Regions from separate parts of the Mesorhizobium sp. M0991 genome, predicted to be linked through region 1. Evidence: riboswitches for the same ligand, from Rfam matches in the RefSeq annotation. Region 1 holds a riboswitch; each other region holds the start of a gene.
What was found. Region 1 has a riboswitch for cobalamin ahead of NKH70_RS15180 (DUF1636 family protein). Riboswitches for the same ligand answer to the same signal wherever they lie in the genome.
Positions count from the first base shown of each region.

Region 1 (9,870 bases):
GGGTCGTCGCGCAGGAAGGTCACCACCTCGATCAGGTCGCGCGGCTCGACCGAGATGGTGAGTTCGCCATAGGCGAGCACCGCCTCGCCGATCCGGCCGGTCAGCTTCTCGCCGAGATAGGTCGAGAGGTCATTCAACGCCTGGGACATGCCGCTCACCGTTCGATCGTGCCGGTGCGGCGGATCTTCTTCTGCAGCAGAAGGATGCCGTAGAGCAGCGCTTCGGCGCTCGGCGGGCAGCCGGGCACGTAGATGTCGACCGGCACGATGCGGTCGCAGCCGCGCACCACCGAATAGGAATAGTGATAATAGCCGCCGCCATTGGCGCAGGAGCCCATCGAGATGACGTAGCGCGGCTCGGGCATCTGGTCGTAGACCTTGCGCAGCGCCGGCGCCATCTTGTTGGTCAGCGTGCCGGCAACGATCATGATGTCGGACTGGCGCGGAGACGCGCGCGGCGCGACACCGAACCTCTCCGAGTCATAGCGCGGCATCGAGGTATGGATCATCTCGACCGCGCAGCAGGCGAGACCGAAGGTCATGAACATCAGCGAGCCGCTGCGCGCCCAGGTGATCAGCGACTCGGTCGAGGTGACGAGAAAGCCCTTGTCGGCCAGCTCGTTGTTGATCTCCAGGAAGAATGGATCGTCCTCCCCCACCGGCCTGCCGGTGTTGGGGTCGATGAGGCCCTTGGGCTTCGGCGCGACGAGCGTGCCGGAATTGTCGCTCAATCCCATTCCAGCGCTCCTTTCTTCCATTCATAGGCAAAGCCGATGGTCAGCACCGCCAAAAACACCATCATCGACCAGAAACCGAGCATGCCGATCTGACTGAACGACACCGCCCAAGGAAACAGGAAGGCCACCTCCAGGTCGAAGATGATGAACAGGATCGACACCAGGTAGAAGCGGATGTCGAACTTCATGCGGGCGTCGTCGAACGAGTTGAAGCCGCACTCATAGGCCGAAAGCTTTTCCGGATCGGGGTTGCGGTAGGCCACCAGGAAGGGTGCGGCGAGCAGCGCCAGCCCGACCACCAGCGCCACGCCGATGAACAGGACTATGGGCAGGTACGAACCTAAAAGTGCGTTCATGCTGCAGTTTCCGTTGGCGGCCAATCCACTCTGATTACAGCACCGGACCCACTTGCGGAAGCGTGACAGTTTAACCACTGAACCGTTTTAAGGGGCTCTATGCTGCAACGCGGCGAGGGTTAGCGCAGCGCTTTCGGCGAAGCAAGTCAAACCTTGTTCAAATCGCGGTGCTGGACGGCATATCCGGGAAAACTGGTCCGATCCGCTCCTGTTTGATTTCCTTCACTTTCTACTCCACTTTTCTCTCCTGACATGGATGCCGCCAAAACCCTGCTAGCATGGCACGGAAATCGCAGATTCTCTGCTGTGTCCAACATCATCAGGATACCCCTTGATGAAAGAAAAAATCTCGCTTCGCATGGCCCGTCGCATCGCGCTGGCGGCACAGGGATTCAATGACCCCCGCCCCGCCGGTACGCCCGACCGCAGGCATCTGGCCCGGGTGCTTGCCCGTACCGGCCTGCTGCAGATCGATTCCGTCAGCGCCGTGGTGCGCGCCCACTATATGCCGCTCTATTCGCGGCTTGGCCCCTACAAGCTTGCGCTGCTCGACGCCGCCGCCGCAACGCGCAAGCGCATGGTCTTCGAATATTGGGCGCACGAAGCCTCCTTCTTGCCGGTCGAGACCTATCCGCTGATGCGCTGGCGCATGCAGCGGGCCGAGCGCGGCGACGAAATGTACAGCGGACTGGCCAAATGGGGCCGCGAGCACGCCGCCTATATCGAAGACATCTATCGCGAGGTCGCCGAACGAGGCCCGATCGCGGCTTCGGCTTTCGAAGGCCAGAAGGGTTCGGGCGGCTGGTGGGGCTGGAGCCATGCCAAGCATGCCTTCGAATGGCTGTTCTGGGCCGGCCGCATCACCACCGCGTATCGCCGCGGCTTCGAGCGGTTCTACGATCTGCCGGAGCGCGTACTGCCGCCAGCGGTACTCGCTTTGCCAGTGCCATCCTCCGAGGACGCCCACCGCGAATTGCTGCGTATCTCCGCCCGCGCCCACGGCGTCGCCACGGCAGGCGATCTGCGCGACTATTTCCGCCTCTCGCCCGCCGATATCAAGGGTCGCATCGAGGAGCTGGTCGAGGCCGGCGAGCTGTTGCCGGTGAGCGTCGAAGGCTGGAGCAAAGCAGCCTATCTCCACAAGGACGCCCGCTTGCCGCGCAGGATCGAGGCGCGCGCCTTGCTCGCGCCGTTCGATCCTGTCGTCTTCGAGCGGTCGCGCACGGAAAGGCTGTTCGACTTCCGCTATCGCATCGAGATCTACACGCCGGCCGAAAAACGCCAGTATGGCTATTATGTGCTGCCGTTCCTGCTCGGCGACAGCATCGTCGGGCGCGTCGACCTCAGGGCCGACCGCCCGGCCGGCGTGTTGCGCGTCCATGCCGCCTATGCGGAGCCCGGCGCCCCGCCACAAACCGCTGCCGAGCTTTTCAAAGAATTGAAGCAGATGCAGGGCTGGCTCGGGCTTGAGCGCATCGAGGTGACAGCTGCCGGTGATCTTGGGCCGGCGCTGGCCAGTCAGAAAGATGGCCAACCCCCACAGCGTCTGTCATAGACGCTCCAAGAAACCTGGTAGGTTTGTAATGGCATCGCACGAAGTGCTCGACATGATCCATGGTGCGCTGATTGCACATGGAATAGATGCAATACGTAGAGAGCAGGACGTCACGCTCCAGTCGAGGCAACTTCGGTTTGAGGCTGAGGTGTTCGAGACGGGTTCTAACGGTCGGCTCGTTCTTGAAATCTACATATTCTCTCCGCTGCTTGATGTTCAGCCGGTCATTGAATCATTTGCTGGCTTCGGCGACACGCGCGAACAAGAATTGAATCAGGCGTTTGAAAAATTTATCCGTGGTGTTTTCCACGTCGCCATTGAGGGGCTGGCTGATCATGTCTGCGACGACATACAGGCCGAGGTAGAGATTTGGCAGCGAAGCAGCGCCCGTTGGAACATCTGGCGCAACAATGCCCGTTGGAAAATCTATGGCGGACCCGTCATTTCCCAAGCCACTACCGAGCTATGCTCGCTAAGCCGAGGCTATCCAGCATTCTATGCCAAGCTGGAAAAGCTGTTCACAGCTTCGGTACCCCCCGGAGGCCATTTTGTACGGACCTTTCTGGCAGGCTTGAACGGCACGCTTATTAGTGGCGAAGTCCTTCTGGACAACGCGGTTTGGCAAGAAGGTCAAAATCTGGCGATCAGTCATGATTGGGACTATGGCGATGGCTATCAAGCAATCCGGCAAGTTATCCTGGCACTGCCGGAAGGCGGGACATGACAGCCTTTGGCCGACATTGCAGTGTCGTAGCCGTGCGTTGACACCACCGCCTGCAAAAGCCTAAATCCATTCCAGACGGTCCCCTGCCCGCAACGGCAAGGGCCAAGAGGGAATGCGGTGCGAAATCTCGATTTCAAATCCGCGGCTGTCCCCGCAACTGTAAGCGACGAGCCAAGGCCGAAAACCACTGGGATATTCCCGGGAAGGCGGCACCCAGGCGATGACCCGCGAGCCAGGAGACCTGCCGTCTAGGACATAAGAATCCGATCGCCTGGCGGGTTTTCCGGGCAAGGAGCCTGATTTGGAACGCGACAGCAGTTTTCCGGCTGAGACAGCGGATTTATTGTCCGGCCATGGTGATTCCCCGGCCGGCGTTACCGTCATCGTCTGCTCGTCCTGCCGTGACGAGACCGGTTCGGACGCTCGTCCGCGCGCCGGCGAACTGCTCGCCGAGGACACGCGCCGCGCCGCTTCCTGCGAAAACATTAAAATCCACACCGTCGAATGCCTCGGTAATTGCAAGCGCCGGCTCAGCGCCGCCATACTGCGCGACGGCTGCTGGAGTTACGTCTTCGGCGACCTGACCGCGACCAGCGGCGCCGATCTCGTGACCGGCGCAAAGCTGTTCGCCACCTCGACGGATGGGCTCATTCCATGGCGCGGCCGTCCCGATTGCCTGAAGCGCGGCCTGGTTGCCCGCATCCCTCCCCTTGACCTTTTGAAGGACCTGATATGACCGCTGCCTCCATTTCGCGCGTTCCCTGCACTGTAGTCACCGGCTTTCTCGGCGCGGGCAAGACGACGCTGATCCGCCATTTGCTCGAAAGCGCCAAAGGCAAGCGGCTAGCCATTATCGTCAACGAGTTCGGCGACATCGGCATCGACGGCGAGATCCTCAAGGGCTGCGGCACGGACACCTGCCCCGAGGAAAACATCGTCGAGCTGGCCAATGGCTGCATCTGCTGCACCGTCGCCGACGATTTCGTTCCGGCGCTCGACCAGATCCTGTCGCTGACGCCGAGGGTCGACCACATCCTGATCGAGACATCCGGCCTCGCTTTGCCCAAGCCGCTTGTCCAGGCCTTCCAGTGGCCGTCGGTGAAAAGCCGCGTCACGGTGGACGGCGTCATCGCCGTGGTCGACGGACCGGCGCTGGCTGATGGCCGCGTCGCCAACGACATGGACGCCCTGCAGGCGCAGCGCGCACAGGACGAGACGCTCGACCACGACGATCCGGTCGAGGAAGTATTCGAGGACCAGCTCGCCTGCGCCGACCTGATCATCCTGTCGAAGAGCGACCTGCTGAATGCAGACGGCGCGGCCCGCGCCAATGCCGTCATCGGCAAGCATGTTGGCCGGGCGGTGAAGATCGTGCCGACTTCGCAAGGCAAGGTCGATCCGTCGGTGCTGCTCGGCCTCGGCCTTGCCGTCGAGGACGACATCGAGAACCGCAAGACCCATCACGACGACGAGCTCGACCACGAACACGACGACTTTGACTCGTTCGTCATCGACATTGCGTCCGTGTCCAACCCGGACGAACTGGCACAACGCGTCGCCACGGCTGCGGAGGAGGAAAACGTGTTGCGCGTCAAGGGTTTCGTCGAAGTCGGCGGCAAGCCGATGCGGCTCCTGCTGCAGGCCGTCGGTCCGCGCGTCAACCACTATTACGATCGCGCCTGGACCGCTGAAGACGATCGCCGCTCGCGCCTCGTTGTCATCGGCCTGAAAGGGCTGAACCGCCCGGCCATCGAGCGTATCCTCGCCGGCTGACCCCAGGTACGAGCCGCGATGCACATCCTCACCACGACATCCGCCTCGCTCGACGATCTCGCCGAGCCTGTCGATCTCAGGCAAACGCCTGCGGATGTCGTGGCGCTGTCCTTCACCGACAGCGACCTGGCCGGGCTGGCGGCGGCGTGGAAGGCAGATGCGGACCGCCTGCCGTCGATGCGGCTCGCCGCCTTGCGCGACCTGCGCCATCCGATGTCCGTCGATCTCTGGATCGACAGCGTCGCCCGCCACGCCAAGGTCATTTTGGTCCGCATCCTCGGCGGCTATGACTGGTGGCGCTATGGCTGCGATCAGCTCGCCGTTGTCGCGCGAAATCGCGGTATCAAGCTGGCGCTGCTGCCGGGCGAGAGCCACGACGAGGATTTGCGGCTGATCGAAGGCTCGACGCTGCCGCGCGAGGAGTTGGACGGCCTGCTTGGCTATTTCCGCGAGGGCGGACCGGCGAATATGACGGCGCTGGTGCAGAGGTTGGCAAGTCTCGCCGGATCGGGTGTGGCGGTCGCTGAACCAGTCAGCGTGCCAAAGGCGGGATTTTACGAGCCGGGACTGGGGGTCGCAGAACGCGGCGTCCCGCTCCCCCTCGAGGGGAGGGTCCGGCCGCAGGCCGGGGGTGGGGTCCTCTCCGAAGCGCGCCGACAGAAAAAAACGTCGAGCACTGCCGCAACGACCCCACCCGGCCCTTCGGGCCACCCTCCCCTCGAGGGGGAGGGAGACGTCGTGCCAATCCTGTTCTACCGCTCGATGCTGCTCGCCGCCGATGTCGCGCCGATCGATGCGCTTTTCGAAGCGCTGACTGCGCGCGGCATAGCGCCGGTCCCTATCTTCGTCTCCAGCCTCAAGGACCCGGCATCGCTCGCCTTTGTCGAAACCGCGCTTGCAACGCTCAAGCCTGCCGCCATCATCACTGCGACGGCTTTCGCCTCGGGTGCCGAGCCCGGCGTCGAAACCCTGTTCGACCGCGCCGGCGTACCGGTGTTCCAGGTCATCGTCGCGACCACCCGCCGCGACATCTGGCAAACCAATCAGCGCGGCCTGGCGCCCGCCGACCTTGCCATGCATGTCGTCCTGCCCGAGCTCGACGGCCGCATCCTGGCCGGCGCTATTTCATTCAAGGGCGAAAGCGAAACCGATCCCGCATTGGCCTTCCGCGCCTTCGCCAACCGGCCTGAGCCCGACCGCGTGGCGCAAGTGGCGAACCGTGTCGAGGCCTTCGTGCGCCTGCAGCGGACGCCCCGCGCGGAACGCAAGCTCGCCATCCTGATCCCCGACTATCCGAGCGCCCCCGGCCGCACCGGCTATGCGGTTGGCCTCGACGTGCCGTCCAGCGTGCTGGCGATGCTGCATGACCTCAGCGAACAGGGCTACGCCGTTGAAGGGATTCCGCAAACGCCGCGCAAGTTGCTGGAGATGCTGGAGCGTGGAGGTGAAGGGTTGGGGTTTGAGGACTATCTCAAGTACTCGGCGGAATTGCCTGCTGAGGCGATAGCTGCCGTGACGGCCGCATGGGGGAATGCGGAAGATGACACAAGTTTGTGCGAGGCACCCCCCTCTGTCCTGCCGGACATCTCCCCCTCAAGGGGGGAGATCGGCGGTTTCGCCGCCGGCTCTCCCTTAACGCCCTCGGTAATTGGCGAAAGCAGAGACAACAGCGCAATCTCCCCCCTTGAGGGGGAGATGTCCGGCAGGACAGAGGGGGGTGTTCAAGCGCCTGCCGCCGCAAAATTCCCCTTCCGCGCAGCCACCTTCGGCAACGTCACCGTGGCACTCGCCCCTGACCGCGGGCGCTCAGCCGACCGCCGCGCCGACTATCACGACCCGACGCTGCCGCCGCGCCATGCGCTGGTCGCCTTTGGCCTTTGGCTGCGCAAGTCGCTCGGCATCCATGCAATCGTCCATGTCGGCGCCCACGGCACGCTGGAATGGCTGCCCGGCAAGACCGTCGCGCTCAGCGAAAACTGCTTTCCCGAAATCGTCACCGGCGCCCTGCCCGTCATTTATCCGTTCATCGTCTCCAACCCCGGCGAGGCAGCACAGGCCAAGCGGCGCATTGCCGCCGTCACCCTTGGCCATCTGCCGCCGCCGCTGACCGGCGCCGGGCTTGACGAAAACCAGCATAGGCTTGAACGACTGGTCGACGAATATGCCCAGGCCGACGGGCTCGACCGCCGCCGCCGCGACCGCCTGGCGAGACTGATCGTCGAAACCGCGCAAAAAACTGGCCTCGCCTCGGACGCCGGGGTTGCCCAAACCGACGCTCCCGACGAAGCGCTGCGCCGCGTCGACGCCTGGCTCTGCGATCTCAAGGATTTCGCCATCAAGGACGGCCTGCATATCTACGGTCGCTCGCCGGAAGGCGAGGCTGATCCGGTACGGCGGCAAAGCGCAGCAGCTGAAAAAACCGCACTGCTTGCCGCCCTCGACGGCCGACATGTCGCTGCCGGTCCGGCCGGTGCACCAGCGCGTGGCCGGCGCGATGTGCTGCCGACCGGCCGCAATCTGTTCACCGCCGACCCGCGCACCATGCCGACGCCGACATCCTTCGATCTCGGCAGGGCGGCCGCCGACGAGGTCTTGCGCAGCTACATGCAATCGCATGGCGACTGGCCGCGCTCGCTGGTCATCGACCTCTGGGGCTCGGCCTCGCTGCGCACCGGCGGCGAGGAGATCGCGCAAGGCCTGGCGCTGATGGGCTGCCGGCCGCAATGGGATTCCGCCACCGGCCGCATCACCGGCATCGAGGTGCTGCCGCCGGCAACGCTCGGCCGCCCGCGCGTCGACGTTACATGGCGCATATCAGGCCTGTTCCGCGACATGTTCCCGACCCAGATCGCGCTGATCGACGCCGCGGCCAACACCGTCGCCGCCCGCGACGAGGACGCTTCCGAAAACCCGCTGGCGGCGAGGACGCGTGCAGACGGGAAGATCAGCCCGCGCATTTTCGGCACCTCACCCGGCACCTACGGCGCCGGTGTCGAGGATTTGTTGTCGAGCGGCGACTGGGCCGCGCGCGAAGAGATCGGCCGCGCCTACCTCGACGCCACCTCGCACGCCTATGGCGGCTCCGAGGGCGAAGGCGTTTCGGCGCCCGGCGCTTTTGAGGGCCGCATCGCTGAGGCCGACCTTCTGGTTCATACCGGCGACGACCCCGGCCGCGACATCCTCGAAGGCTCGGCCGACGTCGCCTTTATCGGCGGCTTTTCGGCAGCGCTTGCCACGCTCGGCAAAAACGCCGACGTGATCGTGCTCGACACCACGGACCCGCAAAAGCCGAAGCCGCGCTCGGTTGGCGAGGCCGTATCCCGGGTCGTGCGGGCGCGCGCCGTCAATCCGCGCTTCATCGCCGGCCAGATGCGCCACGGGCCGCGCGGTGCTTCGGAATTCGCCGAGACAGTTGATCGGCTGGTCGGCTTTGCCGAGACTACCCATGCCATATCAGGCACGCTGATCGAGGCCGTGCACGACGCCTATCTCGGCGACCCCGTGGTCCGCGCCTTCATCCTGCGCGAAAACCCTTCAGCCGCAAAAGTCATCGCCGAGCGTTTTCTCTCGGCCCGGCGGCGCGGTCTCTGGCATCCGCTGCGCAATTCGATCGATGACGATCTCGCCGCACTAATTGCCGAAGCGCAAGCGCTGGGGGTGGCGGCATGAACGCTTTCTCGCGCCGTGGCGCCTGCCCCGCTTTATCGGCACCGATGCAAACCGGCGACGGGCTGCTGGTGCGGCTCAATCCGGTCGCTGGAGGGCTGTTGCCGAAGTCGTTGATCGGACTCTGCGAATCCGCCTTGCGCCATGGCAACGGCATCGTGGAAGTGACCGCCCGCGGCAGCCTGCAGATACGCGGCCTGATGCCGGCAAGCGCGCGGCTTCTGGCGATGGAGGTCGATGCGCTGGGTATTGCCGTTCGCACCGGCGTGCCGGTCGAGACCGGCCCGCTGGCCGGGCTCGACCCGGAGGAGATAGCCGACCCGCGCCCGATGGCGGAGCGGATTCGGGCGGCAATTGATGGAGCCGGCTTGGCGCAGCGCCTCGGCCCAAAGGTTTCAGTGATTGTCGATGGTGGCGGACGGCTGACGATGGATGCGGTTACGGCCGATGTCAGGCTGGCTGCGATGCGGACCGCCGACGGAATTAAGTGGCGGGTATCGCTCGCCGGGGATGCGCAGGGTGCCACGCCGCTGGCGATGTCCGAGGAAGATGCGGCTTGTGACATCGCCGTCGCCATTCTCAGGATGGTTGCCGAAAAGGGCCGCGATGCCCATGCGCGGGATTTGACCGAGAGACAGTTGGGATCTCTGGCAAGTTGGCGCGTTTTACCCCCCTCTGTCCTGCCGGACATCTCCCCCTCAAGGGGGGAGATCGGCGGTTTTGTCGTTGGCTCTTCCTCCGCAGCGTCGGACATTGCCGAAAATAGAGATCAAAGCGCAATCTCCCCCCTTGAGGGGGAGATGTCCGGCAGGACAGAGGGGGGTGCGACGGAACGCCAGCCCATCGGAGTTTTTAACCTAGCCACCACCGGAACCGCCCTCGGTATCGGCCTCCCCTTCGGCAGCATACCAGCGCAAAAGCTCATCGACCTGACGCAAGAGGCCCTCACCCTCGGCGCCGCCGAAATCCGCCTGGCGCCGGGTCGCGCGCTGCTTTTACTCGGCCTCTCCCAAGCCGCATGTCTTTCACTCCAGAAAACCGCCGCAACCGTCGGCTTTGT
Region 1 covers NZ_JAMYNE010000009.1:12,450-22,319, forward strand. The annotation lists gene NKH70_RS15155 (NADH-quinone oxidoreductase subunit C) at 1-149, opposite strand, end outside; gene NKH70_RS15160 (NuoB/complex I 20 kDa subunit family protein) at 155-736, opposite strand; gene NKH70_RS15165 (NADH-quinone oxidoreductase subunit A) at 727-1,092, opposite strand; gene NKH70_RS15170 (winged helix-turn-helix domain-containing protein) at 1,427-2,647, shown strand; gene NKH70_RS15175 (DUF6348 family protein) at 2,676-3,371, shown strand; cobalamin riboswitch at 3,431-3,634, shown strand; gene NKH70_RS15180 (DUF1636 family protein) at 3,673-4,107, shown strand; gene cobW (cobalamin biosynthesis protein CobW) at 4,104-5,144, shown strand; gene NKH70_RS15190 (cobaltochelatase subunit CobN) at 5,163-8,813, shown strand; gene cobG (precorrin-3B synthase) at 8,810-9,870, shown strand, end outside.

Region 2 (9,870 bases), on a different contig from region 1:
CGTAGGTAGTGGCAGGTAAGAGTGCTCGACCAGAAGCTCAACTGCCTCCTCAATATCGCTGCCGATGTGCCGCAGGACACGTCCACGGGAGCGTGGATAGGCGTGAAGTTCCTGCACTCCACGGTCCGCTCTCCCATCGCCGGTGTGTGCCCGACGCCATCTTGTGGACGAGGTTGGCCGCCTGCACCCGGTTGTATTCCGGCTTGCGGTCCGCCTGGGCGGTCCGCCGCGATGGCTATCTCCATGTCAATCGGCGCCGAATTTTGACTGCCCGCTGCTTTTGATGAATTTGGCGAGGTCCCGCGCATAATCACTCTTGGTCTTCTCCTTGAGGCCCTGTGTCGCGAACTTGTGGTCCAGCAGGGCAAACAGGTCCAAGTCCCCTTCCGCCTGTGGCGCTGGCTTGCCCTCACCGCCCTCGGTTTCCCAATTGGGGACCGCTTCTGCGCGCTGCACCGTGGCGATTGTCCGCCCAAGACGCATCACAAGATCGAACGCCAAACCGTGCGCGTGCACGACGATTTGCCGCTCAGGCCTCATTTGGACAGGACTTGAGCTGGCCCGGTGGTTTGAGCCGGGTTACCTTGAGCCGGTGGGCTGCGAACAAGCAGTTCGAGACATTGGCCTCGATCACTTCGCAACACGCCGCTGCGCCTGGCCTCGGTGTGCTCCCCCCGAAATCGTTGTGTCATATCACCGAGGGCATCACGGCCAACAGCTTCCACATGGGCAACAGCCTCGCCATTGAGCCGAATATGGTCGCGAGCAGATCACCAACGAAGCGGTCGGAACCTCGGAGCCGAAGTTCGACGCCGAGGTGGTTCGCATGATGCGCTAAGCAGCACCACGGCGCTTGCCGGTATGTTTGCTGCCGGCAGCCGACGAACTCCTATCCTCCTGGACAAGGGCGCCGTGCGTCATTGCTTTGATTTACCGGCCGCTCAAGGCTTCCACAGTTTTCGCTTTCGAGGCGACCTTTGGAACATGCCAACGGAAATTTAACATAACGACATAAACATTTCTTTATGCGGCGTTGACAAAGAAGCGAACTGCTGTAATTGTCTCCCGCGTCGTGGTTCTCCGTACGGCGCTGCCGCAGCGGAGCTAAGAGGGAAGCCGGTGCGATGCCGGCGCTGCCCCCGCAACTGTTAGCGGCGAGCCAACCCCACTCATGTCACTGAGGCGAATAGCCTTGGGAAGACGGGTAGAGGCTATGACCCCGCGAGCCAGGAGACCTGCCACGGCGAATTACGTCCACGGGCGGGGTGTCTCGGTGGCCGCTGCAGCCTGGCGTTCGTGCCGGCCTGCTAGCGCCTTCCTTGTCACCGACGCCCCAACCATCGGGGTCTGGCATGACTGTCTCTCAGCAAATTCCTGTAGCAACGCTCGGCGTGCCCCGTTTCGGTCGTCGGCGAGAACTGAAATTCGCGCTTGAAAGCTACTGGTCCGGAAAATCGTCCGCTGCCGACCTTCTCACGACCGCGAAGGCGCTCCGTGCCGCTAGCTGGGAGGAGCAGCACGATCGCGGCGTGTCGAAAATCCCGTCGAACGACTTCTCGCTCTACGACCATGTGCTCGACACCGCAGCCATGGTCGGCGCCGTTCCATCCCGTTACGGCTGGAATAGCGGCGAGGTTCCACTTGACATCTACTTCGCAATGGCGCGGGGCAACCAAGGTCAGACGGAGGATTGTCGACACGCTGGTCACCAGCAGGCGGCTCATCGGTCTGATGTAACCGCGATGGAAATGACCAAGTGGTTTGACACCAACTATCACTACATTGTGCCGGAACTCAACGATGATCAGACGTTCGCCCTCTCGTCGACGAAACCGGTCGATTACTTCATCGAGGCTAAAGCTCTCGGCGTTCACACACGCCCAGTCATCCTTGGACCGATCACCTTCCTCAAGCTGGCGAAATCGCCTGCCGAAGGATTCGATCCCATCGCGCTCCTGCCGCGGCTGCTGCCCGTCTACGAGCAACTCCTGCAGAGGCTGAAGCTGTCTGGAGCCGACTGGGTGCAGATCGATGAGCCAGCGCTTGTCCTCGATCTGAACCCGAACGAACGAGCTGCGTTCGAATTCGCCTATGGCCAGCTGTCGAAAGCCGCGCCCGAGCTGAAGATCATGCTGGCTACCTATTTCGGGCCGCTGGGAGACAATCTCGAAACCGCGGTTTCTCTGCCCCTGGCCGGGCTGCATATTGATCTCGTGCGCGCTCCCGAGCAGCTGGAAACGGTGGGTCGGCTCGCACCGAAGGATCTGGTGCTCTCGCTTGGCTTGATCGATGGCCGCAACGTCTGGCGTGCGAACCTGCCCGCCATTCTCGACCGCATCAAACCGATCGTCGCCGGCTGGCCCTTGGACCGCGTCGAGATCGCGCCTTCTTGCTCGATGCTGCATGTGCCGATCGACCTGCGCATGGAGACGGAACTCGACGCGGACATCAGGTCGTGGCTCGCCTTCGCGGCCCAGAAGACCGACGAGTTGGTGTTGCTTGCCCGGGCCCTGTCCCAAGGCAGGGATGCGGTGGCAGGCGCGTTGAAAGCGTCTGCCGAGGCTGCCGCCACTCGCGTGACATCCACGAAGATCCATGACCCGCTGGTTGAGGGGCGGATCGCCAGCATTGACGACAGCATGAAGCGACGAGAGAGCGCTTTTGCCGAGCGCTCCAGAGTCCAGGCCGGCACGCTCGGGCTGCCGCCGTTCCCGACGACGACCATCGGGTCCTTCCCGCAGACGCCGCAGGTACGCAGGGCGCGGGCCGCTCATGCGAAGGACCAGCTGAGCTATGTCGACTACGAGACCTTCCTGAAGAAGGAGATCGAGGCTGCAATTCGCTGGCAGGAAGAGATCGGGCTGGACGTGCTGGTGCACGGTGAGTTCGAACGAAACGACATGGTACAGCATTTCGGCGAGCAGCTGTCCGGCTTCGCCTTCACCCAGCATGCCTGGGTGCAGAGCTATGGGTCGCGTTACGTGCGCCCCCCCATCATCTTCGGCGACGTATCGAGGCCCAATCCGATGACGCTGCGCTGGTGGCAGTTCGCCCAGTCGCTTACGGAAAACCCTGTGAAGGGAATGCTCACAGGCCCAGTGACCATTCTCAACTGGTCATTTGTTCGCGACGACGTACCCCGCTCCGAAGCATGCCGCCAGATCGCGCTCGCCATCCGCGACGAAGTGACGGATCTCGAATGGTCCGGCGCAAGGATGATCCAGATCGATGAGGCCGCGTTTCGCGAAGGATTGCCACTGCGCCAGTCTGATTGGAACGACTATCTCGACTGGGCTGTCGAATGCTTCCGGATCGCTTCAACGGGTGTAAAGGACGCGACTCAAATCCATACCCACATGTGCTATTCGGAGTTCAACGAGATCATCGACGCGATCGCTGAAATGGATGCGGATGTCATTTCGATTGAGACGTCGCGCTCGAAAATGGAACTGCTGGACGCCTTCACGAGCTCCAAATATCCGAATGAAATCGGGCCCGGAGTCTACGACATTCACTCACCACGGGTCCCGGAAGTCGGCGAGATTTCGGATCTCGTCATGCTTGCCCGCGAGCGACTGTCCGATGCCCAACTGTGGGTAAACCCGGACTGTGGCCTCAAAACCCGCAAGTGGGAGGAGGTCCGCCCTGCCCTCATGAACATGGTTGCTGCAGCACGCGCGCTCCGGGAGAAAGTGTAGGCCGGAAGGTTTCCTGGTTGCTCACCATGTGGTGAGTTAGCGGCTGCCGCATGTGGGCCGTGAATGTGCCAAAACGCGATCACATCCTTTGAAATAAGTCACTCGAGCGAGAAAGTGCACTTTCCTTCGGCACGTGTACTAATCGCGCAGGAATAAAGGGAACCGTTTTCTCCCTGTGACGTGTCGAGTTCGAAGGGGATGTGATTGGCGTCGAGACCGCTCCGGCCATGGGTTATCAGCATGCCAAGTGCGCTGTTCTCGATCAGTTCGTAAAGGACTTCTCGGCTCGGTTCATCGAAATGCGCGGGTACATACATGACAGGTTCCTTCACTGGCCGCCGGGTTCGCTGTTCACCGGTTGACATCCGATGGCAAGCCTTCCAACGCGGCGGCGATCTGGCGCTTCGCTGCTGAGGGCAGAGGCAGGATGGGACGCGGGGGGTCGGCACGGCAAATGTCGAGCAATTCGGCAAGTGCATAGACGACGCGAAGGCTCGAGAACTCCTTGAAGAGGCTCCAGAGCGGCGCAAGCGCGGCATCGATCCGTCGCGCTTCGGCCGCATCGCCCTGCTGCGCCGCTGTGACGATCTTTGTGCAGACCTCGGGCAGGATGCCCGCGAGGACGCTGTACCATGTGTCAGCGCCAGCGATCATGGCCTCTGCAGCGTTCCAGTCGCCGCTGTAGCCGATCGAGAACCCTTCCGGCACAGTGCGCCTCTGGTCGGCCAGATGGCTCTTGATCGCATCGCCCTTGTCTGTCGGATTCTTGATAGCGACGATCCCCCGCACGTTTGCCAGGCGGCTGACGAGTGCTGGGGTGAAACGGAAATGCGTCGTTCCTGGATTGTCGTAGATGACGATCGGAAGGCCACTTTCGCGCGCCACCGTGGAGAAATGTTCGAACACCTCGTCATCAGTGAGCGGGGTGTAAGAGGCGGCGGCAAGCAACCCCGCGGCAGCCCCAAGGGCCTTAGCGTCCTGCGCGAGCCTCACTGCTTCGTCGGTGCGCAGCGCGCCCACACCCACCACGACCGGCATTTGTCCCCCGGTTTCGTCCAAGGTCTCGGCGAGCGCCCGTCGCCGTTCCTCGCGCGTCAGATACATGTATGTGCCGGTGCTGCCGAGAAGACCGATGGAATCGACCTGAGCGGCGCAAAGCCTGGCAATCAGCTTGCGCAGAGCAACGGTATCGACGCGGCCGTCCCGATCGGTCGGCGTGATGGGAAACGCGGAAAGGCCGCTCAGGAATGCCATGGCAAGGCTCCGGGTTTGTACGCGAGCGCAGGACTGGCCGGACCACAGGTCATCACAGGGCGTCCAGAGCCCGCCGCAGGTCGGCGATTAGGTCATCGGCGTCTTCAAGACCCACCGAGAGACGCATGAGGTCCTCGCCGACTCCATCGGCCAGATGCGCATCCTTGCGGATCGGCTGACGAGCACGGGTCAGGCTTGCCGGATGATAGATGAGGCTGTCGGCATCACCGAGGCTGACAGCCCGGGTGATCAGGTTGAGCCGGTCCATCATCCGCCGCGCGCCCTCGAACCCAGCGTGGAGGCCAAAGGCCAACATGCCCGACCCTTGGGACATCTGCTTTCGCGCCGTCACCTGATCAGGGTGCGAGTCGAGGAAGGGATAACTCACCCATGCCACCGCCGGGTGCGCCTCGAGCGCCTGAGCCACCGCAAGGGCCGTGGCGCTGTGGCGTTCCATGCGCAGCGTGAGCGTCTTCAGACCGCGCAGGATCAGGAAGGCTGACATGGGCGAGAGCGCTGCGCCGGTGATGTAGCGCAGGCCCGTTTCGTGCAGCGTGCGGAGCGTTTGCGCGTCGCCGAGAATCGCCCCGCCAAGGGCATCGCCGTGCCCATTGATGTATTTGGTCAGGGAGTGGAGCACGAGGTCGGCCCCATGTTCGAGCGGCCGCTGGAGCGCGGGCGAGGCGAAGGTGCTGTCGACTGCAACCTTTACACCGCGCGCGTGGGCGCGCTCGGCAATGGCAGCGATGTCGAGGATGCGGCTCAGCGGATTCACCGGCGTCTCGAAGAAAACAAGCCGGGTCCGCTCGGTGATCGCGGCATCGAGATTGTGAGGATCGGACAGGTCGACCGCGACGACCTTGATGCCGAAGCGGGGGACCGCCTGTTCGACCATGGCAAGCGTGTTCGCATAAAGCGTCTTGTGGACGATGAGTTCATCGCCTTGGGACAGGAGCGACAAGATCAGTGTGCCGAAAGCCGCCATCCCCGAGGCAACGATCAAACCTGCCTCGGCTCCTTCCAGATTGGCGAGCCGTTGCTCGAGGATCTCCGTCGTCGGATTGTATTCGCGCGCATAGAGCCTTCCGCCAAGGGTGGCGGCGGCCTCGTTCGCTGCCACGCTTTCGAATCCATAGGTCGAGGTCAAGAAGACTGGCGGCTGAACGGCATTGGAAAAGCGGGCCGGATCGTAGCCATGATGGATCGCCCGAGTGGCGAATCCGGGACCGGTGTCGTTGGGCGACCGCGTGAGAGCATCGGTTTCGGATTGATAGGAACGGGTCATTCGGCCTCTAGATCTTTCTTGGGTTTCCGAAAGATTGACGGCAAACTGGCCAATGTGAAATATCCAGTTAGCAATGAATGAAATGGTCCAGTCTTCAAGTGCCGGTTCTGCAGGTCGCTCGCACGCGATGGGTGCACGCCAGATCTACGAGGCTCTTCGCGAGCAAATCCTCGGCGGCGTCTATGAAACCGGCAGTCAGCTGCCGTCCTCCCGCGGCCTGGCAAATGACCTTGGGGTTTCGCGAACGACGGTGACGGTCGCCTATGACCAACTGACCGCGGAAGGTTTCATCGAAGTCCGTCAAGGCGCACGACCTCGCGTTGCATCTTCGCTGATCGGTCCTGAGACGAGCCGCACTGTCGCGAAACGAGTCGGCCCGGTTCAAATGTCCGCCTATGGCGAACGACTGCGCGTTACGCCGCCCTGGCCGGATTATCTGCCGACTGGACTGAAGGTCGATTTCCGCTATGGCGACCTGGCGCCGTCAGACTTCCCCGCATTGGTCTGGAAACGTGCGATGAACGAGGCGATGGGGCAGCGCCCGTTGCGTCTTGCCTATGACGATCCTCGCGGCTGGCGTGGGCTGCGCCAGGCGCTCCAGGGCTATCTCTGGCGCGCCCGAACGCTGAGCTGCGAGCTCGAGCAGATCATCATCGTCAACGGTTCGCAGCAGGGCCTAGATCTGTGCGCTCGCCTGCTTCTCGATCCCGCCGACCGCTTCGTCATCGAGGACCCGTGCTATAGGATGGCGCGTCAGGTCTTTGCCAGTACGGGTGCCTCGCCCGTCCCGGTCACCGTCGACGAGGACGGGATGAAGACGGAGTTGCTGGCGGGGATCGGGGCACGACTGGCCTATGTCACGCCATCGCATCAGTTTCCGCTGGGCGGCGTCATGCCGATCGCGCGCCGCCATCAGCTTCTGGAATGGGCGCGGCACAACAACGCCTATGTGATCGAGGACGACTACGACAGCGAATATCGCTACGACATCAATCCGGTCCCTCCGCTGCACAGTCTTGAGGACCACGGGGCTGTCATCTACCTCGGCACGATCTCCAAAACGCTCTCGCCGATGCTGCGTATCGGCTACCTCGTCGTCCCGACGGAATTGCAGGAGGTCTTCGCTACCGCCAAACAATTCGCGGACCGACATTCGCCGGTCGCTGAACAGGAGGCTCTGGCCTCTTTGATCGAGAGTGGCGGCTACGAAAGCCATGTGCGGCGTGTGCGCAGGCTGAACGGCGAGCGTCGGGAGGCGTTGTTGGGCGCCTTGCGGCGCAGCTTCGGAGATCGCATCGCTGTCCAGGGAGCAGAGGCCGGTCTGCACGTCGTCGTTTGGTTCGACGAACTGCCGCGATCGCGGGAAACGACCTTGGTCGAAGCCGCCCGAGGCGCGGGCCTGGGGCTGCACCTGATCTCGCCCCTCTACGAGCGGCAATTGGACGAAGGCCACATCGATCGCGTGGGGCTTGTCATGGGCTATGCCGCCTTGAGCATTCGGCAAATCAAGAAGGGCGTTGAGATCCTGCGAGCGGTTGTCAAGCAGGTGCAAGACGCGTTGCCGGGACACGGTGGCTAAAACGGCGGGGACGTGGCGTGCTGGCGAGGAAACCGACCTTGGGCTGAACCGCATTTCGTTGCAAAGTCAACTGGACTGGGAAAACGCTATGCAACTGGTGCTGTTGATCAGGCCAGTTTGGCGGCAGATTTTCGTGCGAGACGAATTTCCGAGAGCGATGCATAACCGGCAAGGAAAGCTGCTTCACATCCATATCGCGCCCGCTGCCTTTTATGAAATGGAGGATCTGGCGGAGGCGTAGCTTGTTGCCGGCCGAGGCGGGCTCGAGCACCCGCAAGAGATAATCGACGATCTCTACCAGGCCTTGTCCACGGCCGAATGATGGAATTATCCAGCGCATGGTGCGGCATGCACCATGCCGATGCCAGAAGATCTGGACGCTCGACAAGCACCTTTCTTCAAACATTTCCCGAACGACCCGCAGCGCAAAGCCTCCCCATGAGAAAAGAGCATCCCATGTCTTTCACGCCATAGATTGCCCCCGAGATCAAGGCCCGCTACCCGGATTTTCATCTGATCAGCATTGTGGTGCGGAACGCTGAAATCGACGTGCCGGATGCACAGGCGTTGAACGACACGATTGCGGCGGCGGAACAGGCCGCGCTTCGCGATGACGCCCAAAGGGACGCGCATCTTGCGGCGTGGGCCGTTGCCTACGAGGCTTTCGGCACAAAGGCCAATCGAACGCCGTGCTCGGCCGCCGCGCTTCTCAAGCGGGTGCGGAAAGATGGCTCTCTCCCGCGGATATCCCCACTGGTTGATGCCTACAATGCCGTCAGCGTGTTGTATGGCGTTCCGATTGGCGGGGAGGATCTCGATCTTTACCAGGGGGTCCCGAGACTTTTAATTGCGAAGGGAGCGGAGCCATTCGACACGATCCAGCAAGGTGAAATGGTAACCGAGCATCCCGAACCGGGCGAAGTCATCTGGTGCGATGATGCCGGTGTCACGTGCCGCCGCTGGAACTGGCGGCAGGGGCGGCGCACCATGGTCACGGTCCATACCCGCGCCATGTGGCTCGTGCTGGAAGCCCTCGGCCCAATGTCAGCTAAACAGATGACGGCCACCGGAGAGCATCTGATGGGACTTATCCAAGCGCTGTGCCCGGGTGCGCGAATCGAAACCGCGCGAATCGACGAGTCCACTACATCTCGTGTTCCTTAGGGTATGGCCCCACCTTTCGGAGAAACACCCCACTCAGCCCTGTCCGGATCTGGCGCTCCTTGCTCGCTCCGCTGGCCTACACAGTTGATTGCGAACGACCCAGAACGGCTCTCGAAAACGAGCGTCGAACGAAATCAGATCACCGCTTGTTCTCCCTTAGGGTTGTTTGGCGTACTTTTATCGCGATGCCCTCCAGTGTTGGATGGTCCAAATTACGCAAGCTCGGTCGAGTGATCGCGGAGAAGCTTAATGTCGACTAAATCGAAATTCATGGAGCGGTACGGACAACGGGTGCGAACCCGGGACGTCGTCCCGGTGTCGTCAGGCTCTCCCGTCCGACTGAGCCTCAGTTTTCTTCACGGCGCGAATACTCCTGAGGCCGCCCGCATTCTCGTTAAGAGACAGCTGCCGCTCAGGACGGCCCACGCGATACTCACGGAGATGGTCGATCACGGCAAGGCGTTCGTGACGGTTCCTTGCGTCGACGACCTATTGGCACTGAAGAATGAACTGTCGTCCGCAGGCGTGATCGCGAAGGTTCATGCGCCGCGGCCGATAAGTGTTCGCGAAGTCCGGGATCGCACGAAGCTCTCTCAGGAGGCATTCTCCGTGAGGTATGGCCTCGATCTGGCAACGCTTCGAAACTGGGAGCAAGATCGCTCGAAACCGGATGCAGCGGCGAATACTCTCCTTTGGACCATCGCCCGGAAGCCGGAAGCAGTCGAAGAATCGCTGGACATGGAGGACGGAGTGGCTGCCCCTTCGCCCTAAGGGGGCCGATCACTTCGGCGCGCGGCAATTCGGCCGCCAGCGCGATGGCCGGCCGCCGCGCGGTATCGCCAGCGCGCGAGCCTCATGCGTCAGACGCCTTCCTTGGCATGTCGCACGCC
Region 2 covers NZ_JAMYNE010000034.1:2,600-12,469, forward strand. The annotation lists gene NKH70_RS30200 (hypothetical protein) at 247-501, opposite strand; cobalamin riboswitch at 1,057-1,257, shown strand; gene metE (5-methyltetrahydropteroyltriglutamate--homocysteine S-methyltransferase) at 1,353-3,698, shown strand; gene NKH70_RS30210 (FMN-binding negative transcriptional regulator) at 3,797-4,015, opposite strand; gene NKH70_RS30215 (dihydrodipicolinate synthase family protein) at 4,050-4,952, opposite strand; gene NKH70_RS30220 (trans-sulfuration enzyme family protein) at 5,005-6,237, opposite strand; gene pdxR (MocR-like pyridoxine biosynthesis transcription factor PdxR) at 6,320-7,816, shown strand; gene NKH70_RS30230 (hypothetical protein) at 7,809-8,057, shown strand; gene NKH70_RS30235 (B3/B4 domain-containing protein) at 8,384-8,980, shown strand; gene NKH70_RS30240 (helix-turn-helix domain-containing protein) at 9,230-9,751, shown strand.
Region 2: linked by a shared signal. The riboswitch ahead of metE (5-methyltetrahydropteroyltriglutamate--homocysteine S-methyltransferase) and the one ahead of NKH70_RS15180 (DUF1636 family protein) in region 1 are both predicted to bind cobalamin.

Region 3 (9,870 bases), on a different contig from region 1:
CTCGCGACGCGCCTTCAGCGCTGCGACCACCTTTTCGAGGTCGAGATAGTCGTAACGCAGCGCGATGTTGAGTTCGTCAAGCACCACGAGGCTGATCGACGGCTCGGCCATCAGCTCGAGTGCCTTGGCCCAGGCGGCCTCGGCCGCCGCGATGTCGCGTTTCAGGTCCTGCGTCTCCCAGGTAAAACCCTCGCCCATCGCGTGCCAGACGACGCGGTCGCCGAAGGCAGCAAAGGCGTCCTTCTCGCCGGTGTGCCACTTGCCCTTGATGAACTGGACGACGCCGACGCGCTTGCCGTAGCCGAGCATTCTGAGCGCCAGCCCGAAGGCGGCCGTGGTCTTGCCCTTGCCCGGACCGGTGTTGACGATCAACAGCCCTTTCTCGACCGTCTTGGCTGCAACCTCGGCGTCCTGCACCGCCTTGCGCTTGGCCATCTTGGCGCGGTGGCGTTCCTCGTCCTTGGGATCGATGTGGTCGGTATCAGCCATGTCATTTCACCCTGAGCGGCAGCCCCGCCACCATCAAAAGCACAATGTCCGCGACAGAGGCGACGTCTTGGTTCAGCCGGCCGGCGGCGTCGCGAAACCGTCTTGCCAGCGCATTGTCCGGCACGATGCCCTGGCCGACCTCGTTGGACACCACGAACCAGGGGCCACGCGGCCGCGACAGCACATCCGCCAGCCTTCGGCATTCGGCCTCGACATCATGTTCGGCCAGCATATGGTTGGTCAGCCACAGCGTCAGGCAGTCGATCAGCACCGGCTGGCCGTCAGGCAGCGCCTCGATCGCGCCGGCAAGGTCGAGCGGCGCATCGATGGTCGTCCAGCCGGCACCGCGGCGCGAGCGGTGCAGCGCGATCCGTTCGCGCATCTCCTCGTCATAGGCTTGCGCCGTCGCGAGATAGCTCCACGGCGCCGGACAGGCACTCACCAGCCTCTCGGCATGCGAGCTCTTGCCGGATCGCGCACAGCCGATGATAAGGGTCAGTGCCCCGGCAGCGCGGTCAGGCAAAGCTGTCGCGCAGGCTGGTCGCCGTGCCGGTGAAGCGGCCGCGCACCACGCCGACGACCGCGCCGAGCACCAGCCAGAACACCAGATTGGTCAGCGTCACCGCCACCACGAACTGGTGGTGCAGGCCTTCCGGGATCGCCGTCTCGAAACTGTCGGGCTGCGGCGCGCCAACGATATGCGGCGCGACGATCAACGCCACCGCAAGGACCGCCAGCGGCAGCGATCTGCGGAAGGCGATAAGGCCGAGACCGGCCGCGGTCGCCACCACTGTTGCCCACCACCAGATCTGGCGTTGGACAAGGTCGGCCGCCGGCATCGCCGGCAGTTCCGGCGGCAGGCCGAGGCCCGGCGCCAGGGTGAACACGGCAAAGCCGGCCAGCCCCCAGAACAGGCCCTGACGCCAATTGCCGATGCCGCCGGCGAACTCCGAAACCGCAACCAGGACCAGCGCAAAGCCGATACCGGTGACGATATTGGCAACGACGCTGAAGGCAAAGCGTTCGAAACCGTCGGCCGGCGCCCAGCCTTCGTCCTCCGCCGGAGCCATTGCTTCAGCCGGCGCGGCGCTGCTCATAGCCATCGTGCCCCCGGCGTTTTCGACCGGTGCCGCAGGTGCGGCGGCATGGTCATGGCCGCCGCCGGCCTGTTCGTAGACTTCCGCCTTCAGGATGAGCGGCACCGTGGCATAGGCCTGCATGCAGGCGAGAGCGACGCCGGCCACAAGCCCTGCGATCGCCGCGATGAACACGACGTTGCGAAACAGTGTCATGATGTCAGCCCCTTGTCAGTGGCAGGGAAAGCCCATCGAGTGGCGATAGTCGTGCGCGGCATTGTGGACCGCATCGATATGCGAGAAGCCGACAAAGCCCATGACGAAAATGCCGAGAAATGCAGCAAGCGCCAGCTGCATGAAACGCGACTGCGAGGAGACGGAAGCGCCGAGCGAGACGGAAGCGGTATTCATGTCTTGTCCTTTCGCCCTCCACCCGAGGGCATAGAAGTCAGTTTCCTGTCGCCGGCAGGTCTCCTGGCTCGCGGATCAGCGTCCTTCCCCACCTTCCCGAAGGCGAACCTTCAGTGGCATATGGAGAGGACTACCGCACACAGTTGCGGGGGCAGCCACGGCATTGGGCAAACAATTTCGCCCGCACCGCATTCCCTCTTGGTTCCAAACGGAACCGACGACATCAGCGACTATAGGCAGAATCGCCGCGCCCGGCAAACCAAATTCCGCCGGATCGTGTGGCGAATGCGCCGCCTCGCAAGCTCGCCGACCGGCACTGCGATTGACAATTTTTACCGCCGGGTGTCGCTGGCGGATGGGGAAGAAGCCGGCATGCAACCCAGCCCGAATGAGCGCGGTCCCTACAACGGTCTGACGCGGGCCGAGCCGACGCTGCCGTCATCGGCCTATTGGGACATCGCGGCCTACCAGCGCGATCTAGAGGCCATCTGGTATCGCAACTGGCTGCTGGTCTGCCGCGAGGCCGACCTTGCCCAGCCGCTGGCTTTCAGAACGTTCCGCATAGGCACGCAGGAGGTCGTCGTGCTGCGCGACGAGACCGGCGAATTGCGCGCCTTCCACAACACCTGCCGGCATCGTGGCTCGCAGCTTTGCCAGCAGAGCGAAAGGCCGGCTGAAGGCGCGGCTCATCACCTGCCCTTACCACGCCTGGTTCTATTCGCTGCGCGGTGATCTGGTGCGCGTGCCATCGAAATCGCTGCCGGACGGTTTCGACAAGGCCGATCATCCGCTCTACCGCGTCGCGCTTTCGGTGTGGCGCGGTTTTGTCTTCGCCAACCTCGCCGAGGATGTTGCCGGCTCAGCTGAAACATCCTTCGATCCGGCATCCGGCGACCTCGCCAACTGGCCGCTGGAAACGCTGCTGAGCGGCCATGTGCTGCGCAAGGTGATGAACTGCAACTGGAAGATCTTTTGGGAAAACTTCAACGAGTGCCTGCACTGCCCCGGCGTCCACAAGGACCTGTCGCGGCTGGTGCCGATCTATGGCCGCGGCCTGATGGGCCGCCACGACGATCCCGAATGGGCGCGCCACGCCGACAATGACGCGCCGGAATTTTCCGGCGGCTTGCGTGCCGGGGCCGAAACCTGGTCGCGCGACGGACGCGTTCACGGCTCGGTCTTTTCCGGCCTGACGCCGGCCGAACGTACCGCCGGGCAGACCTACGCCACCAGCCTGCCGTCGATGTTCGTCGTCGGCCATGTCGACTATGTCAGGACCGTGCGGCTGGTGCCGCTTGGGCCGGAGCAGACCGAACTCACCGCCGAATGGCTTTTTTCGCCCGAAGCGCTCGCCGATCCGGCGGCGGATATCGACAACATCATCGCCTTCGGTACCCAGGTGCTGGAGGAGGATGCTGATATCTGCGAGGTCAACCAGATGGGCCTGCGCTCGATGCGCCACAAGGCCGGCGTGCTGATGCCCGAGGAATATGACTTGCACCGCTTCCACAACTGGGTGCGCGAGCGGCATGCCGCACTTCAAAGCGATTTGGGCAGATAGCGCCAGGTGACGAAGCCGCAGACTGCCGCCAGCAGGCCGAGTGTCGCGAAAACCGCGCCCAGGCCGAAGAACGCCAGCACCACCGAATAGACCAGCGGCGGCGTCAGCTCGGAAAAGTCGAGATAGGTGCGGTAGACCGCCGCCATCTGCGCCCGCTCATACGAGCGCACCGAGCGCATGAAGGCGGTCGAGCCCAGCGCATCGAGCGCGATGGTGAAGAGGGCACCGCAAAGCAGCAACGCGCCGGTGACGAGCGGTGCGGCCTCGCCGACGGCGCCGGCCGCCAGCAGCGTCGCCGACATGGCGAAATAGGCGAACGTCATGGTGCGCCGGCCGCCGAAACGCCGTCCCGCCCTGCCCCAGAAGATGGCCATGAACAAAAGCGCATTGCCGGCCGAAACCAAGAGGCCGCCGGCCAGCTTGCCCTCGCCGGTGATCACCATGAACAACGGCCCATAGACGAAGAACGTCGTCCAGAAGCAGGAGCGGCCGAAGGCGATCAGCCAGGCGAGTCTCAGCCTTGGCTGCGCGACGAAGCGGCCGATATTGGCCAGCGGATTGACCGGCCGCGTCTTGCCGGGGCGGATCGACGGGTTGTCGCCAAGCCGATAAGTCCAGAACAGCGCCAGCAAGGCCATGGCGAAGACGGCCACCGCGCCATGCGCGGCATAGATGCCGAAACGCGTGTAGAGGAAAATGCCGAGCGTCGGCCCGGCGGTCCAGGCAAGCATCGACCACGCCATGCGCAGCGACTCGGCCTGCATGAAATCGGTCTTGCGGATATGATCCATGATGTAGAGGTTGAGCGTGATCGCCAGCGCGCCGGCGCCGACGACGCGGCAGAGCATGCCGACCACCTGGCCGGCCAGGGTATGGGTGACGAAGAACAGCGAGCCGGCGGCCAGCAGGCAGGCGCCGGCGGTATAGACCCAGCGCCGGGCAAAGCGGGCGATCAGCATCGGCATGAACAGCGTCGCCGACAGGCCGAGCATCGCCACGATCGTGTAGAGGATCGAAACGATCTGCTCGTTGTGCAGGATCTCGTAGGCCTGGATCGGGATGACGCTGGATACGGTGGCGCGCGCGAAGGATTCGACCGCATAAAGCGAGGCGAAGGTGCGGGCATCCGCCGGCCGCAAGGCCGCGAGCCAGATCGGATGGCGCACATGGGTAGCCATTGCTTTCCCCGAAGCCGAATCGCCCGAAGCAGGGTTTGGAGCACAAATCTGCCGCGGCGATTCCTTGCCGGGTAACAGGAAACCGACGCCTTCACGGCAAAAAGCGAAGCCGGCCAAAGGCTTTCCGGCTCTGGCCTAAAGCAGCTCTGATGCCGACCGGCACCAACGCGACGCAAGGCCCTGCTTCTTTTGACGGTGGCAACCGTGATAGTCGTCTTGCCGGGGCTGAACCAAGACAGCGAGACCAATGAGCATCGCCACGCCGACCGCAGCCGTTCAGGATCAACCGAAGTCGAAGCGCATCGCCGCCATCGACATCGCACGCGGCATCGCTTTGCTTGCTATGGCGAGCTATCATTTCACCTGGGACCTCGAATTCTTCGGCTACACCGATCCCGGCCTCACCGCCTTCGGCTGGTGGAAAATCTACGCGCGCTGCATCGCTTCGAGCTTCCTGTTCCTGGTCGGCATCAGTCTCTATCTCGCCCATGGCAAAAAAATCCGCTGGACCGGCTTCTGGAAGCGCTTCGCCATGGTTGCCGGGGCAGCACTCGCAATATCGCTGGTCACGCGCATCGCCACGCCCGACGGCTTCATCTTCTTCGGCATATTGCACGAAATCGCGCTCGCCAGCCTGCTCGGCCTGGCGTTCCTGCGCCTGCCGGCGCTGCTGACGCTGCTTGTCGCCGTATTCGTTGTCGCTGCGCCCTTCTACCTGCGATCCGAAACTTTCGATCAGCCGGCTTTGTGGTGGGTCGGCCTGTCGGCGACCAATCCGCGCTCCAATGACTACGTTCCGCTGCTGCCGTGGTTCGGTGCCGTGCTTGCCGGCATCGCGGTTACCAAGCTCGCCTCCACCTCCGGCGCGCTGACGCGGCTGTCGGCCATGACGCCCGGCCGCTGGGCAAACCCGCTGGTCTTCATCGGCCGGCACAGCCTTGCCTTCTATCTGATCCATCAGCCGGTGCTGATCGGCTCGGTCTGGCTGTTTTCGCAATTCATGCCGGCGCAGGTCGAAACCAGGGAGGTGAATTTTCTGAAATCCTGCCAGATATCCTGCGAGCAGGCGCGCGACACCGAGTTCTGCTCCAGCTATTGTGCCTGCATGCTGGACACTCTCCAGGGCGAAGCCTCGCTTGAGCGGCTCTACAGCAACGACCAGTCCCCGGAGTGGAAGGCGCATATTGGCGAGCTCGCCGGCATCTGTACCGCCCAAACCGAGGCGGGGGAACCGGGAACGCGCTAATCGAGGGAGGACAACAATGAGCGACACTCACCCGAAACCCGTGCAGCAAAATCCTGGGCAGCCGAAGCTTGGACACATCCCATGGCCGCCGCTGATCTATACCGCCGCCATCATCGTCAGCGTCGCGCTAGGGCTGTTCTATCCGCTGCCGTGGATCGGCGATCTTCTCGGCGACATCCTGTTCGCCGCCGGCCTTGTCGGGTTGGTGGCGGTCGCCGCGCTCTGGTTCACGGCAATCCGCACCATGATCCGCGCCAAGACGACGCTCAACCCGAACGGCGTGCCGGACCATCTGGTGACCACCGGCCCCTTCGCCGTCAGCCGCAACCCGATCTACCTCGCCAACACATTGCTGCTGGTCAGCCTCGCCTTTGTCTCTGGGATCGCCTGGTTCCTGCCGCTGGCGGTCATCGCGGCGTTCCTGACGCAGAAGCTGACGATCGAGAGCGAGGAGAATGTGCTGACGGCCAAATTCGGCAAGAAGTACCGGGACTACGCCAAAAGGGTGCGGCGCTGGATTTGAGCCGAGGCTGACACCGCGCTTATGTGGTGACGCCGAGTTCCACCAGCCGCTCGACGCAGGATTCCTCTGCCTGGTCGAGCTCGGCCAGCGTCTCTTCGAGGTCGCGGCGTTTCTGGCGCAAATCCTCGCGCTTTTCCTCGATGCGCTTGATCATCAATTTGAGTTGGCCGACCTCGCCGGGCGGCTCCCTGTACATCTGGATGATTTCGCGGATCTCATTGATCGAGAAGCCGAGCCTCTTGCCGCGCATGATCTGGCGGATGAGATGCCGGTCCGACGGACGGAACAGCCGGGTGCGGCCGCGCCTTACCGGCTGCACCAGCCCTTCGTCCTCGTAGAAGCGTAACGTCCGCGTCGACACGTCGAATTCGCGGGTCAGCTCCGTGATCGAATAATATTCCCGCATCGTCACTCCAATGCCCCGGCCACGCCGCGAGTTCCAACTGGCCGGCGCCGCCAACGTCCAGGCGCGTACCAGAATCGGCGGACAAGGCACCTTCCAAAGCCTCGCACGGCATTTACGTAAAAGTCAATTGAGGTGCCGTTCAGCGCACGCCGAACCACCATGTGGCAAGCCCGAGAAAGGCAAAGAAACCGACGACGTCGGTGACCGTGGTGACGAAAACCGCCGAAGCCACAGCCGGATCGATCTTGAAGCGGTCGAGCAGCAGCGGGATAAGGATGCCCGCCAGAGCCGCCACGAACATGTTGATGATCATCGCAGCCGCAATGATGCCGCCGAGATTGCGATCGTGGAACCAGGCAGCAGCCACGAGGCCGATCAGGATGGCGAAGATGATGCCGTTGATGAAGCCCACCCCGATTTCGCGGCGGATGATGCGGCCGGCATTGTAGATGTCGAGGTCCCTCGTCGCCAGCGCCCGCACCGTGACGGTCATGGTCTGCGAGCCGGCATTGCCGCCCATGCCGGCGACGATCGGCATCAGCACCGCCAGCGCCACGATATGCTCGATGGTGCGGTCGAACAGGCCGATCACCGAGGCCGCGAGGAAAGCCGTCAAAAGATTGACCAGCAGCCACGGCACGCGCGAGCGCGAGGTCGAAAAGATGCTGTCCGAGAGTTCTTCATCGCCGACGCCGCCCATGCGCAGCAGATCTTCCTCGGCCTCCTGCTGGATGACGTCGACGACGTCGTCGATGGTCAGCACGCCGACCAGCCGCTCGTTCTCGTCGACGACGGCGGCGGACAGAAGATCGTATTGCTCGAATTCGCGCGCCGCCTCTTCCTGGTCCATGGTGGCCGGGATGGCATGCCTGGTCTCATGCATGACCTCTTCGACCTTGACCGAACGCTTGGTGCGCAGGATCTGGTCGAGGTCGATGGCGCCGAGCAGCTTGAAGCTCGGATCGATGACGAAGATCTGGCTGAAGCGGTCGGGAAGATTGTTGTCCTCGCGCATGTAGTCGATGGTTTGGCCGATCGTCCAGAAGGGCGGCACCGCGACGAACTCCGTCTGCATGCGGCGGCCGGCGGTCTCTTCGGGATAATCGAGCGAGCGCCGCAGCCTGATCCGCTCGGTGAACGGCAATTGCGACAGGATCTCGTCCTGGTCCTCCTGGTCGAGATCCTCGAGAATGTAGACGGCGTCGTCGGAATCGAGCTCCTGCACCGCCTCGGCGATCTGCGCATTGGGCAGATTGTCGACGATGTCGCGGCGGATCGCCTCGTCGACCTCGGTCAGGGCAGAAAAATCGAAATCCTTGCCCAGCAATTCGACCAGGGCGCGGCGCTGTTCCGGGTGCAGGGCCTCGAGCAGGTGGCCGAGTTCCGACTGGTGCAGATCGTCGACTTCACGCTTCAGCGTCAGCGTATCGCGATCGGCGATCGCTGCACCGATCTGGGCGAGAAACGACGACAGGATGACGCCGTCCTCGTCATAGATGTCGGCGCGGCGCTCCTCGGCGGCCCTGGCGCCGGTCATGTATTCGTCCTGGCCTTCCACCAGCGCCTCCCGCCATCGGATTTCCGGATAAGGTGCCTGTCAGGTCTAGACCATGATCCTGAAAAGTGGAAACCGGTTTTCCGAAAAGATCTTGGTCGAACACAAAGATGGAGCGGCGGCATGATTTGGCTTGAGAATCGGCCTCTCCGTGCGCAACGGACGGATATCAGACGACCTTGCGAGCTGCCGGTTGCTCAGGTTGATAATTAGATAATTCTAATTTAGTATCTCTATAATTACCGCTAATAAATGGAGGGTGTTTATGGCGAAGTATCTGTTTACCAGCCTTGCGTTGGTTTGTTCGGGAATACTTTTGAGCCCGATTACCGCCGAGGCAAAGGCCTTCAAATCTTTTCAGGGCAAGGAATGCAAGCCTGACTACAAACGGCTTTGCCCAATGACACCGATCGGCAAATGCGACCTTCAGAGCATGATCGAGCAGTTGTCACCCGCCTGCAAGGCTTTCGTCGAGAAGCACCGATAATCCAGCTCTGGTACCGCCGCTGACCAACCGCCGGGTAGTCCGCGACAACGCTAGGTGTGGTGTGCTCGCCGTTCCAGTTGGGGCATCGTTCGCCCAACAACATTAATCCCAGTGGCCGGGCAGAACGGCACATGCTGCACCGGGAATGAGGCGAGGCCGACAGTGCGACGGCCTCGCTGGTATGGACTGGAAGGCTTCCCGATCAGGCGGCGTGGCGCTGGGCCTCAGCCGCATAGCGGTCCAGGAGCCCGCTCCAGCCACCCTCGGATTCGAAGGCCTGGCGCGCTGCCTCCGCGGTTTCGCCCATGTTCTCCAGAAGCCTGTGCTCGAGTTCCACACGCGTCGCGTTCTCGCCGAGTGCGACAAAGCGGATCTCGACTTCGGTCAGCAATGCCGGATCGTAGCGCCAATCGGCTCCAATGCGCCAGGCGAGCGTCAGCCTGGACGGCGGATCCCAGGCGAGAACCTCGCCCCAATCGCATTGTGACCCATCCTCACCGATCTCGTACCAGCGGCCGCCGGCTTTCGGTTCGATCACCGCGGTCGTCAGGGCGGATTTGCCGATCGAGTGCGAAGCCGGCCACCAGCGCCCGAACCCTGTCGTGAACACATCGAATGCCTTGTCGAGCGGCACCTCCACCGTCACCGACTTCCTGACCGGCGCGGGCTTGATCATGGTCGTCATTTCCTCTTCTCCTTGCTGTTGTCGACTTCCCGTTTGAAGGCGTCGAGCGCATCGCCCCACATGCGGTCGAGCCAGGCGCGCATCTCGCCGAGCCCATGCGGGTCGAGATGATAGATGTTGCTGGCACCTTTCGGCTCTGCGCGGACCAGCCGGGCTTCCTTCAAAACCTTGAGGTGCTGCGATACCGCCGGCTGCGAGACCGGAAGCACTCGTGTCAGATCGATGACCGAACGTGGCCGATCGGCGATGAGCT
Region 3 covers NZ_JAMYNE010000060.1:473-10,342, forward strand. The annotation lists gene cobO (cob(I)yrinic acid a,c-diamide adenosyltransferase) at 1-489, opposite strand, end outside; gene cobU (bifunctional adenosylcobinamide kinase/adenosylcobinamide-phosphate guanylyltransferase) at 491-1,012, opposite strand; gene NKH70_RS34280 (CbtA family protein) at 1,005-1,781, opposite strand; gene NKH70_RS34285 (CbtB domain-containing protein) at 1,797-1,976, opposite strand; cobalamin riboswitch at 2,013-2,210, opposite strand; gene NKH70_RS34290 (Rieske 2Fe-2S domain-containing protein) at 2,262-2,708, shown strand; gene NKH70_RS34295 (SRPBCC family protein) at 2,614-3,537, shown strand; gene NKH70_RS34300 (MFS transporter) at 3,516-4,715, opposite strand; gene NKH70_RS34305 (heparan-alpha-glucosaminide N-acetyltransferase) at 4,963-5,961, shown strand; gene NKH70_RS34310 (methyltransferase family protein) at 5,978-6,484, shown strand; gene NKH70_RS34315 (MerR family transcriptional regulator) at 6,504-6,890, opposite strand; gene mgtE (magnesium transporter) at 7,030-8,427, opposite strand; gene NKH70_RS34325 (hypothetical protein) at 8,711-8,932, shown strand; gene NKH70_RS34330 (SRPBCC family protein) at 9,135-9,617, opposite strand; gene NKH70_RS34335 (ArsR/SmtB family transcription factor) at 9,614-9,870, opposite strand, start outside.
Region 3: linked by a shared signal. The riboswitch ahead of NKH70_RS34285 (CbtB domain-containing protein) and the one ahead of NKH70_RS15180 (DUF1636 family protein) in region 1 are both predicted to bind cobalamin.